2 regions of the Arthrobacter sp. JUb119 genome follow, and region 1 is predicted to be linked to the other one. Evidence: riboswitches for the same ligand, from Rfam matches in the RefSeq annotation. Region 1 holds a riboswitch; the other holds the start of a gene.
What was found. Region 1 has a riboswitch for S-adenosylmethionine ahead of M2368_RS06700 (O-acetylhomoserine aminocarboxypropyltransferase/cysteine synthase family protein). Riboswitches for the same ligand answer to the same signal wherever they lie in the genome.
Positions count from the first base shown of each region.

Region 2: another riboswitch for S-adenosylmethionine. It lies ahead of M2368_RS06270 (hypothetical protein); the one in region 1 lies ahead of M2368_RS06700 (O-acetylhomoserine aminocarboxypropyltransferase/cysteine synthase family protein).

Region 1 covers NZ_JANUFE010000002.1:144,300-149,191, reverse strand. The annotation lists gene M2368_RS06710 (AraC family transcriptional regulator) at 1-176, opposite strand, end outside; gene M2368_RS06705 (cystathionine gamma-synthase) at 248-1,468, opposite strand; gene M2368_RS06700 (O-acetylhomoserine aminocarboxypropyltransferase/cysteine synthase family protein) at 1,465-2,778, opposite strand; SAM riboswitch class I at 2,863-2,953, opposite strand; gene M2368_RS06695 (LysR family transcriptional regulator) at 3,183-4,124, opposite strand; gene M2368_RS06690 (DUF1852 domain-containing protein) at 4,247-4,892, shown strand, end outside.
Region 2 covers NZ_JANUFE010000002.1:44,063-48,954, forward strand. The annotation lists gene M2368_RS06260 (LOG family protein) at 1-241, shown strand, start outside; gene M2368_RS06265 (VIT1/CCC1 transporter family protein) at 305-1,408, opposite strand; gene M2368_RS06270 (hypothetical protein) at 1,463-1,729, opposite strand; SAM riboswitch class IV at 1,745-1,858, opposite strand; gene M2368_RS06275 (DinB family protein) at 1,926-2,513, opposite strand; gene M2368_RS06280 (cupin domain-containing protein) at 2,647-3,213, shown strand; gene M2368_RS06285 (hypothetical protein) at 3,350-3,766, shown strand; gene M2368_RS06290 (APC family permease) at 3,873-4,892, shown strand, end outside.

The DNA of each region.
Region 1 (4,892 bases):
TGGGTCATGCGGCGCCGGCGGATGTACTCGGAGACCGGCATGCCGGACAGCGAGGAGAACATCCGCCGCGCATGGTATTCGGTGCTGCCTTCGGTGCGCAGCAGGTCAGCGAGGTTGATCTCGGCGCGTAGCTGAGCCTCGATTTGCTCGATGAGCCGATTGAGAATTCCGATCATGATTCCACCCTTCCCCAACTACTATTCTTCAGGGTAGGGGCACGCCGCCCGATAATCGCGGTTCGATGCGATCAGGCGTTTTCCAGAGTCTTTTCACATACCCGGGCGACGACCGGTTTGGACGCCGCGCGGGCCGCGGCCAGGCCGCGTTCCAGATCGGCAATCAGGTCGTCGGCTTCCTCGATGCCCACCGAGAGGCGGACCAGATTGGCCGGGATTTCCAGCGGGGTGCCGATCAGCGAAGCATGGGTCATTTCGCGCGGATAGCAGACCAGGGATTCCACCCCGCCCAGGGAGACCGAGAGCTGGAAGTACTCCATGGATTGGGCGAAGGCGCGGGCGGCGGCTTCATCGGAGAGCTGCAATGAGAGGATCCCGCCAAAGCCGCGGCCGGCCGCGGACTGGGACTTGGCCAGCTCGTGGCCCGGGTGGCGTTCCAGCCCCGGGTAGTAGACGCGGGTGACCTCGGGCTGGTCATCGAGCCAGCGGGCCAGGGTGCTGGCGGTAGCCCCGTGGCGTTCCATGCGCAGGCCCAGGGTCTTCAGCCCGCGGGCGGCCAGGTAGGAATCCTGCGGACCGGAGACCGCGCCCCCGGCAAACTGCTGGTAGCCCACGGCTTCGGCCAGGCTCTGCCCGCGGTGCAGGTGGTCGGCCACGATGACGGCCCCGCCGAGCACATCGGAGTGCCCGCCGATGTACTTGGTGGTGGAATGGACCACCGCGTGAGCACCGAAATCCAGCGGCCGCTGCAGGTAAGGAGTGGCGAAGGTATTGTCCACCACCAGCAGGGCGCCGTGTTCGCGGGCGATGGCCGCCCAGCCGGCCAGGTCGGCGATGCCCAGCAGCGGGTTGGACGGGGTTTCCACCCAGAGCAGCGCGGTGTTCGGGCGCATCGCGGCGCGCACCGCGTCCAGGTTGGTGATGTCCACCGCCGAGGAGGTGATCCCCCATTTGCCGTGCAGCTTGGAGATCAGCCGGTTGGTGCCGCCGTAGCCATCGGCACCCAGCACGATGTGATCGCCTGGCGCCAGCACTGCGCGCAGCAGCGCGTCTTCGGCCGCGATCCCCGAGGCGAAGGAGAAGCCGGCGGCGCCGCCTTCCAGCGCGGTGAGCTGGGATTCGAACCCGTTGCGGGTCGGGTTGGAGCCGCGCGAGTATTCGTGCCCGGCGCGCAGCACGTTGATGCCGTCCTGGATGAAGGTGCTGGTCTGGTAGATCGGCGGGATCACCGCACCGGTGTGCGGATCCTTGTACTGGCCGGCGTGCACGGCGAGGGTGTTGAAGCCGCTCATGCGAAACTCACTTCCTTGGTGCCGGCGGTGGCCTGGGTTGCGGCCAGTGCGTGATCCAGCGATTGGGTGATATCTGCGAGCAGGTCGGCGGGGTCTTCCAATCCCACCGACAGGCGCAGGGTGGAGGTGTTCAGGCCCGCGGCGGCCAGCTGCTGCTCCGAGAGCCGGCAGTGCGTCATGGTGGCCGGGTGGGAGACCATGGTGCGGGTGTCCCCCACATTCGCGGCCAGGGAAATCAGCGCCAGCCCGTCGATCACCGGGGAAACCAGCGACGGGTGGGCCAGCTCGATGGCCAGCACGCAGCCGGTGCCCTTGGGCGTGAGCGTCCGCGCCAGCTCGTGGCTGGGGTGGCTGGGCAGGGACGGGTGGTGGATGGCCGCGATGCCCGGGTGGGAAGCCAGAGTGCCGATCAGCGTGGTGACGCTGCGCTGCACGTGGGTGGCGCGCACCGGCAGGGTCTCGATGCCGGCCAGAATGCCCTGGGCGCTGGCCGGGGCGAGGGTCGGGCCCAGATCGTGCAGGAACTTGGAACGCACCAGCATCGCGTAGGCGGCCGGTCCGTGGCGCTCAAGCAGCGAGGTGTTGTTCAGCCGCACCCGCGGAGCGGCGATCTGCGGCCAGCGTAGCGGATCGGAGAAGTCGAATTTCCCCGAGTCCACCACCACGCCGCCGAGCACCGAGCCGTGTCCGGCCAGGCCCTTGGTGGCCGAGTGCACCACGATGTCCGCACCGATTTCCAGTGGCCGAATATTCAGCGGCGTGGCCAGGGTGTTGTCGACCACCACCGGGATGTTGTGCTCGTGGGCAACGGCCGCAATGGCGGGCAGATCGGCCACGGTGCACAGCGGGTTGGAGACGGACTCCAGGAAGAACGCGCGGGTGTCCGACTCAATGGCAGCGGCCCAGGCGGACGGATCGGCCTGGTCGACAAAGCTGATGCGGATGCCGAAGTCGGCGAAGGTGTCGGTGAACAGGTCCACGGTGCCGCCGTAGAGCGAGGAAGAGGCCACAATGTGCTTGGGGCCCTGGGTCAGGGCCAGCAGGGACAGGGCCACGGCGGCCTGCCCGGTGGCGGTGGCCACCGCGTGGGCCCCGCCTTCCAGGGCGGCCACGCGCTGTTCGAGGATGGACACGGTGGGGTTGCCGGTGCGCGAGTAGGTGAAGCCGGCCTGGCGCAGCGCGAACTTCTCGATCGCTTCGGCGTGCGATGCGAATTGGTAGGCTGCGGAATTGTGCAGCGGCGGCAGCATCGGGCGGAAGTCTCCGCTCGGGCGGTACCCTGCGTGCACCGCGTCGGTTTCCTGGCTCATGGCTCCTCCTCGATTCTCTGCGAGGGAGTGCACCGATTGGCATCGTGCGGCGGCACGAAGCTACGCAAAAACGCGTTCGGAACTGCTCCATCGTTCCTGGCGGTAGCACCTTTCGGTTTCCCGATGGTTGCTGCGGCGTCTCCGAGCCAGATCTCTCAGCCGCTCTTGATGGGTTGTTCTTCCATGGTTGGCTATCCGCCGCAACCGGTGCAAGCGGTATCCGGCGCCCGGCTTCATACAAGGCCGCTGCGCTTCATATGTCGTCGCCTTGTCATGATGACGCGGGGGCCTGAACCCTTTTGTGAAGCGAGCTTTTGAGCGGAATCGGCGTGATGCAGGGGTTTTTCTGGAAGTTTGTGACGATGCGCCGGTGCTCCATGACCGGCGGTTACGCTGCTGGCGGCTCAGCCGAGCACTTCTACCCCGAAGCTGGCGACCACCGTTCGCACTTCTTGCAGGTAGCGCTGGGCCTGGTCGGTGAGCGGGATGGCGGCGTGGTCAATCCAGCCGATCTCGATACGCTCCTCGATGGCCAGCGGGATGGCAACGATGGAGGGATCCAGCTCGTCACTGATGATGCCGGTGGAGATCGTGTACCCGCCCAAGCCGATCATGAGGTTGAAGATGGTGGCGCGGTCCGAGACCTGGATTTCGCGTTGGCTGGAGCGCGTGGAGAGCACCTCTTCGGCGAAGTAGAAGGAATTATTCGCGCCCTGGTCGAAGGTCAGCCGGGGCAGGTCTTCGAGGTCTTCGAGCGTGACCTGGGTTCGGGTGGCCAGCGGGTTGCTGCGCGATACGAAGATGTGCGGGTCGGCGAGGAACAGCGGGTGGAAAACCAGCCGGGACTCGCGCAGCAGCTTGTCGATGACCTTCCGGTTGAAGTCGTTGCGGTAGAGGATTCCGATGTCGCTGCGCAGCGTGCGCACGTCCTCGATGATCTCTTCGGTGCGGGTCTCACGCAGCGAAAACTGGTACTCCTCGGCGCCGCTGGCCTGGACCATCCGGACAAAGGCATCCACCGAAAAGGAGTAGTGCTGAGTGGAGACGCCCAGCAGTCGCCGGGCTGAGGGACGGCCGAGGTAGCGATGCTCAAGAAGCTCCACTTGTTCCAAGACTTGCCGGGCATAGCCGAGGAATTCTGCGCCTTCGGCGGTGAGCGTGACTCCCCTGGCTGAGCGCATCAGCAAGGTGCGCCCGACCCGTGATTCAAGCTCCTTCATCGCCGCGGACATGCTAGGCTGTGCGACGTAAATCAGGTCGGCGGCAGCCGAGATCGACCCCTCGGAGGCCACCGCCACAAAATAGCGAAGCTGCTGCAGTGTCAGACCGTTCGTTCCCTGAACCATAGGTCGAGTCTATATGAATCCATAGTTATATCGAGTTACCTGATATCAAGAATCGCCCTGCATGATTGACGCAACGACTTTCCCTCGGCCTGCCCAGGCCTCCCAAATACAGATTGGCCATCATGGCAGACGCATTAAATTTCAGCATTAGCACCACAAGATTCGACGAGAATTACTCCCCTTCAGCGAATTCTCGAACCACGACAAACTTCGCTAATTTGGCGCGCGGAGAACGCCGCGAAGAGAACCTGCGCAATGCCCTGACGATGATCAACCGCCGCTTCAATTCACTAGCTCACTGGGACAATCCCCAAGGTGACCGCTATGCGCTGGAATTGGAAATCATTTCAGCAAATGTGCATTTTTCTGCCGATAATACCGATCAGGAATTTCCACTTTTAGAAGTGCTTGAAACCACGATCGTGGATAAACTCCTAGGCACTCGAACCCAGGGAATAGTCGGCAATAATTTCTCTTCTTATGTCCGCGATTACGACTTCAGCGTGGTGCTCCCGGCATCGTGCAATGGCAGCGGAGCTCCGGTGCTTCCAGAAGATTTTGGTGATCTCCACGGACAGCTCTTCCAACATTTTTTGATTTCACAGGCATACCGTGAGCGTTTTGCCCAGCTGCCGGTGGTTTGCATTAGCGTCTCGACTTCCAAGACCTATTTCCGCACCGGCAACAGCCACCCCGTACTCGGTTTGGAATACCAGCAGGACGAAAATTCATTGACCGACGCGTACTTCGGAAAAATGGGTTTGAGCG
Region 2 (4,892 bases), 100 kb from region 1:
AATCTTCCAGGATGCCTGCGAAAACTACTACGCTACCGGTGCTCGCGTGGTGCCGATGGTGCTGATCGGCAAGGACTATTGGACGAGGGATCTGCCTGCTTGGCCGCTGCTTCAGGCCCTGGCCAAGGACCGTGTCATGGAACAGAAGATTGCTCTGGTGGAAACCGCCGAAGAAGCGATGGAGTTCATCCAGAGCATGCAAACCCTGCGCCGGCGTACCCGGCGGCCGGAGAACAGCTAGAGCACGGCATGGAAAATGCCGGTAGAGCCAAAGCTGTACCGGCATTCGAATCGCAGCAGGCTGCTATCCGATGCTGACGTCGAAGATCAGGCCCAAGCAGTAGGTGATGGCCGCTGCGCCCCAGCCGATGGCTAGCTGGCGCAGGCCGCGCTTGAGCGGGGAGGCACCGGAAAGCAGTCCCACGATCCCTCCGGTGATCATCAGGGCCACGCCTACCAGGACTACCGAGACGAGGATCGCGGTCATGCCGGAGAGCCCAAGGATATAAGGCAGGATCGGCACGACCGCGCCGGAAGCGAAAAGGATGAACGAGGTGGCCGCCGCGCCGGTGGCCGACCCCAGTTCCTGGTGCTCCTTCTCGAGTTCTTCGCCGCGGCCTTCCGGGTTCAACGAGAAGTCGGGGTTGCAATCGCAGGTGAACAGGCCCATGCGTTCTGCGGCCCGGTGCGCTGCATCTTCATCGCTCATGCCGCGGGCCTTGTAGATCAGCACCAGCTCGTTGGCGTCCAGATCGAGGTTCGGGGCGGCGGTCAGCGTGACCTGGGTTGGTCGCGAGGCGGTCAGCAGCTCGCGCTGGGAACGCACCGAGACGTATTCGCCAGCTGCCATGGACAGTGCGCCGGCCAGCAAACCGGCAACACCGGAGAACAGCACGAAGGTCGCTGAAACACCGGTCGCACCGATACCCATGATCAACGCCAGGTTGGAAACCAGCCCGTCGTTGGCGCCGAAGACCGCAGCGCGGAAGTTGCCCGAAAGGCGCGCACGGCCTGCTGTAGCCAGCGCCCGGACGACCTCTTCGTGGACCTGTTCGTCGGCCGCCATCTGCGCGGTGGCGTCCTTGTCGTCGCGGTAGGGCGAACTGCTTTCGGAGCGCTGGGCCATGGCCAGCACGAAGACCGAACCGAAATGCAATGCCAGGAAACGCAGCATGGTGCGTCGCAGCGACGGGCGGACTTCCTTGAAATGCTCGCCGAGCAGGACGCGCCAGTGGGATTCGTGGCGGGCTTCCGCCTCTGCAAGGCCCAGCAGGATTTGCCGTTCTTGACCGGTTTTCTTTTCCGCGAGGGCCCTGTAGATGGAGCCTTCGGCGACTTCATCTGCGAGATACTTGCGCCATCGCTGGATCTGCGCTTTGGTAGGTTCGGTTTCTGGGTGCTGTGGCATCGCGACGATGACTCTCCTGGAACATGGATTTTCCAATGAAACCCGTGGATCGGATCAACCACCCAGTTTAGTCAGGGCTCCTGCACTTGGGAATTTGGCAAGGCTAAAAGCAATTCTCTTGCCCGCGGGATTTCCGGCTACCGGCAGCACCAGCTGCAATTCAGAAGTGGCCGGATCATAGGTCGGCCTGCGGGCGCAACGGGCAATGAGCCGTTCAAGCCTGAGCGGATCTGCAACGTAGCGGGTGCGCCAGCGCCCCTCGGCCTTGAACTGCACTTGGCCGGTCTGGCGGTCGATGACGGGCAGAATCGGATATGCCATGGAGGTCAACTCTCTTGCGAGCTCTTGCCCGTGCACCTGTTGATGCGCGGACCGCTTCCTCATCCGAACCACCCATGAACTTGGGGTTGGTGCGCGGCCAGTCGGAGCTTGGCGCCGCGTCTCGTGAAGCAACATTTCCGATGGTACCGCCGGCGGTAGGGCCCGGTGAAGTCCGAATGCGTAATATGACTGCGGCTCAGCTGCCCGGGGCAAAGGCATTGGCCAGTTGCTGCAGCTTCTCGCGTTGTTCGGCCCATTGCCCCGCGGTGTAGCCGGGCAGCAGATCCAGTTGCGCGGTCCAGCCAGCACGGCCATCGAGCTGCTCGCGGATAATATCCAGATGCCCTGCATGCCGGGAGGTTTCGGCGAGCGCATGGATGAGCAGGTGGTCCAAGGTGGTTTTGCCAGCTGGCCCCCACCACGGTACCTCTACGGGACAGTCCAGGGGCAGATCGCTGATGGCTTCATCGGCGAAGGCGATGGCTTTCCGATACAGGCCGATCAGCTGTTGCGCATCCATATCTGCTGGCGGGAGGAAATCCGCGTCGGGATCATGCGGCGCAATGAATTCGCGAACGTAGCGGTCATCGGCCCTGCGCTTGAGGCAGGTGCCGAAATATTCGTATTCATTGATCGCCAAATGGTGCAGTACTCCCAGGATATGGGTGCCTGTAGGGGTGAGCGGAGTGCGTGCCAGGTGTTCGGCGAGGCCTTCTGCCTTGTAGATCGCATTCTCGCGCGCGTCGTTCAGGTACCCGCAGAGCTTGTCCTTGGTGCTGTCCATGGGCAGAGTCTAGTGAGCGCTGCAGTCTCGCGGTAGAGGGCGCGGTGTGTTTACCATTGGTAAACTTGCCCCGCAGGCCTTGAAGCCAAAGTGGTTGCGGTTGTTGCTGCAGAAAACGTCGAGGAGCCAAACGATGAAAACCTTGCCAGTTGAACCAACCGGTGCCGCGATCAATATCGGTGCGAGGCTGCGCGGGGTGCGCCAGACCCAGCGTATGACCATTGACCAGGTCGCCGAGCTATCCGGACTGACCAAGGGTTTCCTCTCGCGTGTGGAGCGCGACCTGACCAGCCCTTCGGTTTCCACTCTTTTGCGGTTGTGCGAAGTGCTGGGCATGGAGGTCGGTACCCTCTTCGAGGTTCCTGAAACGAAACTGGTCCGACTGGAGCAGGCACCCCGTGTTTCCCTGGGCGGTGACGGCATCACGGAGCAGCTGGTCACGCCGCGCAGCGAGAAGCGGGTGCAGATGATTCGCGCCGAGATTGCGCCCAAGGGCACCGGTGAAGCGGAGCTGTATTCGGTGGATTGCGAGCTGGAAGTGCTGCACGTGATCGCTGGAAAATTCATCCTGGTATTGCCTGATCAGCGCGTAGAACTCGAAGCAGGCGATACGATCACCTTCCCCGGGCGTGAACCGCATAGCTGGGAAAACGATTCTGATGAGGTTGCCGTGGTTACCTGGACGCTGATCCTCTCATGACGCCAATCCCTTGCGCTTGCTGCCATGGCACGGCATGCGCAGTGCGGCTGCGCGTTCGTCTGCGGGGAGATGAACCGCGTATTCTAGGAACGATGCGTTGTTCCGGGCGCTCGGGACAATCAGTGATGGGAGAGGCGTGAGGACAGGCGAACCAACCGCTGCGCAAGATCAACTGCGCAGTATCAGCTGGTGGGCTTCGATACTTTTCGGCGTTCTTATTGGCACCACCTTGACCTGGATCCGCACCCAACGCAATTTCTTCTTCATTGGCGCCGCGATTCTGGCCGTCGTCATTGTCACCATTGGCGTGCGGACGATTCGCCGACGGGCACGCTTCCCGGTGATGGCGCAGGCGCGCACCTCGTGGGCGTATGTGCTGTGGACAGGTGTCCTGCTGGTCCTGGCCGGACCGATCCAGCTGGTGTACGTAGCTGATGACCTTTCCGAACTGACTATCAAATCGCTGGTCATGTCCGCAGGCTTCTGCCTGGGCATTCACGAGGTCGACCGCGCGCTGGTGAAAGCCAGCAAGAAGCGCTCCGGCGAGGCCTAGCCTCCTGATTTGGGCAAAATAGCCTGAAATGTAGTCAAAACATCCAATACCCTTAAGCGCGTTTTTGCATAGTGTGATCCTGACCAACTTTCCAGAAGGGGTTGCCATGTCAGGAAAAACCGCGAAGAACCGCACCGCAGAACCAGGCCTCAAGAAGGTCCTCGGCCGCTGGGACGCCTTGGCCATAGGCGTGGGCGCGATGATCGGCTTTGGCTGGGTCGTGCTCACCGGCGACTGGATCACCACCGCCGGCCCGTTCGGAGCCACGCTGGCCATGCTGGTTGGCGGTGGCATCATGGCGGTAGTTGGCCTGACCTATGCCGAACTAGTTGCGGCCATGCCGAAAGCAGGCGGTGAGCACAACTACTTGCTGCGCGCCATGGGCGCCCGCTGGTCTTTTGCCGGTTCGTGGGCCATCGTCGGCGGCTACATCACGATCGTGGCCTTTGAAGCAGTGGCACTGCCCAAATCCGTGCTCTATCTCTTCCCGGAGCTTTCGCAGATCAGATTATGGGAGATCGCTGGCTCAGAGGTCTACCTGACTTGGGCGCTGGTCGGTGTCGCCGGTGCGATAGCGATCACTTGGATTAACATCCGGGGCATCAAGACCGCCGGTGTAGTGCAGACCTTCGTGGTGCTCTTCCTCTTCGTCATCGGCGCAATGCTGCTTGCTGGCGCATTCACCGGAGGCGAGAGCCGGAATATGGAACCATTCTTCGAAAACGGGGTGGCCGGCTTCTTCGGCGTGATGATCGTGGTGCCGTTCATGTTCGTCGGCTTCGACGTGATCCCGCAGTCCGCCGAGGAATGCGACATCGCCCCGCGAAAAATTGGCAAGTATGTGGTGATTTCGGTGCTGATCGCCACCGCCTGGTATGTGGGGATCATCCTGGCCACCGCCTCGGGAATGGGCGCTTCGGCGCTCGCCGGATCCGAACTTGCCACTGCCGACGCGATGGGGGCACTGTTCAATTCCGAAATCATGGCAAAGGTGCTGATCGCCGGCGGCATTGCCGGCATTCTCACCTCGTGGAATTCGTTGCTGATGGGTGCTTCGCGGCTGATGTACGCGATGGCCAGTTCCGGGATGCTGCCACGCTGGTTTGCCTACCTGCATCCGAAGTAC